DNA from 2 places in the Pseudomonas sp. Sample_16 genome. Region 2 is predicted to be linked to the other one. Evidence: riboswitches for the same ligand, from Rfam matches in the RefSeq annotation. Region 2 holds a riboswitch; the other holds the start of a gene.
The links. A riboswitch is a leader RNA that binds a small molecule or an ion and turns the genes downstream of it on or off. The one in region 2 is predicted to bind cobalamin.

Region 1 (2,390 bases), on a different contig from region 2:
TCCGCACACCGGCCAACAACGGTTCGGCCGCGATCACGTCGGGCGCCGCGAATTCCACGGCCGGCGGTAACGCCACTTCGCAACTGCTGGCCAGGGCATCGGCGGCAGCATCCAGACGCACATCGAGATCATTCAACTCACTGGCCTGTACCAGCCCCAGGTGCCGACTCGGCAATTCGATCCCGGTTTCCCGGGACAAGGCACCGTACCAGCGCAAGCCTTCGGTCAGGCTGCCTTCGAGCAATTGCGCGTGACGCAGGGTGCCGACACGATTGGCCAGAACCCCGGCAAACGGCAAGTCCGCCTGATAACGCGCCAGCCCGAGGGCCAGTGCTCCAAAAGTCTGGGCCATGGCGGTGCCGTCGATCACAGCGAGTACCGGCACACCGAAGTGCCGCGCCAGATCGGCACTCGACGGCGTACCATCGAACAATCCCATCACGCCTTCGATCAGGATCAGATCGGCTTCAGCCGCGGCTTCCCACAACAGCCGACGACTTTCCTGCTCGCCGACCATCCACATATCCAGTTGATACACCGGCGCACCGCTGGCGCGCTCGAGAATCATCGGGTCGAGAAAGTCCGGGCCGCATTTGAACACGCGCACCTTGCGCCCCTGATTGCGATGCAAACGGGCCAACGCGGCGGTGACCGTGGTCTTGCCCTGACCGGAGGCCGGCGCGGCAATCAGTACCGCCGGGCATTGACGAGCGCTATTCATACAGTGCGACTCACAGCTCGACGCCTTTTTGCGCTTTGATACCAGCCTGGAAGGCGTGCTTGATCATGCCCATCTCGGTGACGGTGTCGGCCAGCTCGATCATCTCAGGCTTGGCGCCGCGACCGGTCACCACCACGTGCTGCATCGCCGGGCGCGCCTGCAAATCACTGAGCACCTGGTCCAGATCGAGATACCCGTGCTTGAGGGCGATGTTCAGTTCGTCCAGCACCACCAGGCCGATGGACGGATCACGCAGCAGTTCCTGCGAAACAGCCCAGGCCGCTTCGGCCGCGGCGATATCACGCTGGCGATCCTGGGTTTCCCAGGTGAAGCCCTCGCCCATCACATGAAATCGCACCTGCTCGGGAAAACGTCGGAAGAACAATTCTTCGCCGGTGCTGTTACGCCCTTTGATGAACTGCACCACGCCACACTGCATGCCATGGCCCATGGATCGCGCAAGCATGCCGAACGCCGAGCTGCTCTTGCCTTTGCCGTTACCGGTCAGCACCAGCAACAGCCCGCATTCATTCGGGGAATTGGCGATACGTTCGTCGATCACGGCTTTTTTGCGCAGCATGCGCGCCAGATGACGTTCGTCACGATCAGGGGTATCAGTCATGGGGGAGCTCTCCGTTGAGGCATGAATAACGGCGGGCAGGCACAAGAATAGACGGCAAGAAGCCTGGCATCGCCCACCGTGATGCCGCTTGGATGAATCAGGCCGGTCTCCGGACTCATGAGCGGCTTGCGCCTGACTGCGCGCCTTCCCATGTCAGTCGACACAGTGGCCAAAGGCGCAGTCTTTCACTCATTTACCGTTGCGGGGGCAGCGTCGGGATTGCGGCTCATCACCCTTGATGCGCTCGCTCACCGACTTCCCTGTTTCACTCTGTCGACCCGAGCCACAGAGCACCTGAAACAAGCCGCGAAGGTTAGAGGGTTGGGGGTGGAGCGTCAATTGAAGACAGGGCGCACAAGTGAATAACACTTGCGATCAATAATCTGATGGCGATCTTGTGCCACACTCTCAGCAGTGATATCAAAGAGCCATAACACCACACAATAATAAGGGTGAGCACCATGCAAGGCTTGATCATCAGCAATCCGAAGCTGGAATTCCTGCGACCGGTGCTGGAGCGCTGGTTTGACTGCATCGATCGCTACAACGCTGTACGCGGCGACAATGAAACGCCCTATTGGCTGGACGAAAAAGCCAACCTAGGCCTGCTCTCCTCCGCGGCCTGGATGGCCGAGATGATTACCCTCCAGCAATCGCCCACCCGCAAACAGATAGAAGAAGGCGAGCGCAACGGCCGGGCCGACCTGTTCATCGCCACCACCGAAGCCCGCGCCTGGCTCCAGGCCACTCAGCGCTGGCCACGGGTCAACAATCTGAACCTCGCCCAGGCGCTGCAAGACATCACCAGCGAGGCCAAACGCATCAGCTACGCCAGCGACCTGAAGCTTGGCTGCCTGTTCGTGGCGCCGCATAAAACCCAACATGGCGCCACACCCGAAGAGCTCCAGGACATGGTCGACGACCTGCAAAAGGAACACACCTGCGCGGTGGCCTGGTATTTCCCATACGCCTATCGCAAGCTGCACAACGAAGCGGGCCAGTATCATCCCGGCATCGCCGTGCTGTTCAAGGAGGCTCGCGGCTGAA
Region 2 (2,390 bases):
GTTTGTCCAAGGTCGGCAATGTTGTCATCCGAGACGAATCCGCCGGGCTGGGTCCTGAGCAGGTGCATGGCTTACACGCTGAGCGCGGCGCGCAATTGCGCTTCGAGCAGGCTGGCGTCCAGTGCCTGGCCGATCAGCACCAGACGAGTGACGCGTGGTTCCTCAAGGCTCCATTGACGATCGAAGTGCTTGTCAAAACGTGTGCCCACGCCCTGAATCAACAGGCGCATCGGTTTGTTCGGGATTGCAGCGAAGCCTTTGACACGCAGGATGCCGTGCTGGACCACCAGTTGGGTCAGCGCGTCCATCAGCAGGCTTTCGTCGGCTTGCGGCAGCTCGATGGAGATGGAATCGAAAGCATCGTGGTCGTGATCGTGATCGTCTTCGCCTTCATGGTGGTGATCATGATGGCTATGACGGCTGTCGATGTGCTCTTCAGAGCCGGCACCCAGACCGATCAACACGTCCAGCGGCAAGCGCCCGCTGCTGGCTTCGATGACTTTTACCGCAGGCGGCAGTTCTTCGGCGACTTCCAGGCGCACGCGGGCCAGGTCTTCAGGGCTGATCAGGTCGGCCTTGTTGAGGATCACCAGGTCAGCGCTGGACAGTTGATCGGCGAACAGTTCGTGCAGTGGCGATTCATGGTCCAGGTTCGGGTCGAGTTTACGCTGGGCGTCGACCTGATCCGGGAATGCGGCGAAGGTGCCGGCCGCCACGGCCGGGCTGTCGACCACGGTGATCACCGCATCAACGGTGCAGGCACTGCGGATTTCCGGCCACTGGAAGGCTTGTACCAAAGGTTTTGGCAGGGCCAGGCCCGAGGTTTCGATAAGAATGTGATCGAGATCACCGCGCCGGGCGACCAGTTCGCGCATCACCGGGAAGAACTCTTCCTGAACGGTGCAGCACAGGCAGCCGTTGGCCAGCTCATAGACACGGCCACTGGCTTCTTCTTCGGTGCAACCGATTGAACACTGCTTGAGGATCTCGCCATCGATGCCCAGCTCACCGAATTCGTTGACGATCACTGCGATGCGGCGACCCTGAGCGTTGTCGAGCATGTGTCGCAGCAAGGTGGTTTTACCCGAGCCGAGGAAGCCGGTAACGATGGTGACGGGGAGTTTGGCCAGTGTTTTCATCGGATGCCCTTTGGCAAGGTGGCGGGCATACGGGACGAGAACCGGCAACGCCTGTGCGCGCCGGAAGCGTTCGCCACCGGATCACCCCGCCCGGTTGTAGTGAGAATCTGTATCGAGGCAGGTCTCCTGGCTGACGGCGTGCCAGTCGCTTGACTGGCGTTGGCTGCGCCTTCCCGCGGGCTCAGGACTTGAGCGTGCAGTGGCGTGGCAGCGAACATCACCGTTCACAGTTGCGGGGGCAGCCGCGGCATTGACCGCGTTCCCTTCTTAGCTTCGACAAACGCCGAAGAACCTCGAAAGCGCAAGGCTACGCATGGTATTGGGGCGGGTCAATGATCAAGCCGAATCGATCGTTCCCGCGCTTTGCGTCGATCGTTCCCACGCTCTGCGTGGGAATGCCTCAACGGACGCTCCGCGTTCGGCTGTGAAAGGGACGCAGAGCGTCCCGGGCTGCATTCCAACGCAGAGCGTGGGAACGATCAAACGAATGATCAACGCAGAGCGTGGGAACGATCAACTCAAACGAGAACCCTTGCCAATTGACGCCCAACCTCCGCCCATGCTCTCCTATGCATCTTGTTACGGGTGCCCTTCACAGGGTGAAACGGGAAACCGGTGAATCATGTGCTTTACTCCAAGCCATGTCAGTCCGGTGCTGCCCCCGCAACGGTAAGCGAGCGAAGCGTCAGATCCACTGTGCCGATGAGGCATGGGAAGGTGATGCTTGCAGGAACAGGCTCAGGCCTGCGCCCCTCGTGAGCCCGGAGACCGGCCCGCAACACAAGGTGAATACACCATCACTGAATGACAAACCCGCGGTGGGCGGGCGCTGTTCGAAGCTCTGCGCGCCCGTTCGTGCGGGCTTTCTGCATGCGCTTCTGATTCCCCGCTGACAGACCAGAGGGAAACGCCATGTCGATCACCAGCAGCACCGCTCATAGCAACACTGCCAGCGCCACCAATAGCCTGACTCAACGTCTGACCGCCGCTGTCTGCGCGTCGATTCTCGGCGCATGCCTGGTGTACTTCGCCGGTTTCTCGCACATCGAAGCCGTGCACAACGCCGCGCACGATACCCGTCACAGCGCCGCGTTCCCGTGCCATTGAGACCTTCAGACATGATCAAGCGTATTGCGCAAACCGCAGGTTTCAGCGGGCTGCTCGCCGCCCTGCTGCTCACTCTGCTGCAAAGCTTCTGGGTCTCACCGCTGATCCTGCAGGCCGAGACCTACGAGAAATCCGAACCCGCCG

Region 1: it holds a riboswitch for cobalamin, as region 2 does, so the genes downstream of both, cobO (cob(I)yrinic acid a,c-diamide adenosyltransferase) here and cobW (cobalamin biosynthesis protein CobW) in region 2, are expected to answer to the same signal.

Annotation. Positions count from the first base shown of each region.
Region 1 covers NZ_RCOB01000197.1:25,576-27,965, forward strand. Annotated here, with positions in the region: gene D8U69_RS25930 (cobyrinate a,c-diamide synthase) at 1-721, opposite strand, end outside; gene cobO (cob(I)yrinic acid a,c-diamide adenosyltransferase) at 732-1,343, opposite strand; cobalamin riboswitch at 1,426-1,656, opposite strand; gene D8U69_RS25940 (hypothetical protein) at 1,805-2,389, shown strand.
Region 2 covers NZ_RCOB01000190.1:13,742-16,131, forward strand. Annotated here, with positions in the region: gene cobN (cobaltochelatase subunit CobN) at 1-68, opposite strand, end outside; gene cobW (cobalamin biosynthesis protein CobW) at 72-1,139, opposite strand; cobalamin riboswitch at 1,238-1,450, opposite strand; cobalamin riboswitch at 1,706-1,931, shown strand; gene D8U69_RS25270 (CbtB-domain containing protein) at 2,052-2,246, shown strand; gene D8U69_RS25275 (CbtA family protein) at 2,258-2,390, shown strand, end outside.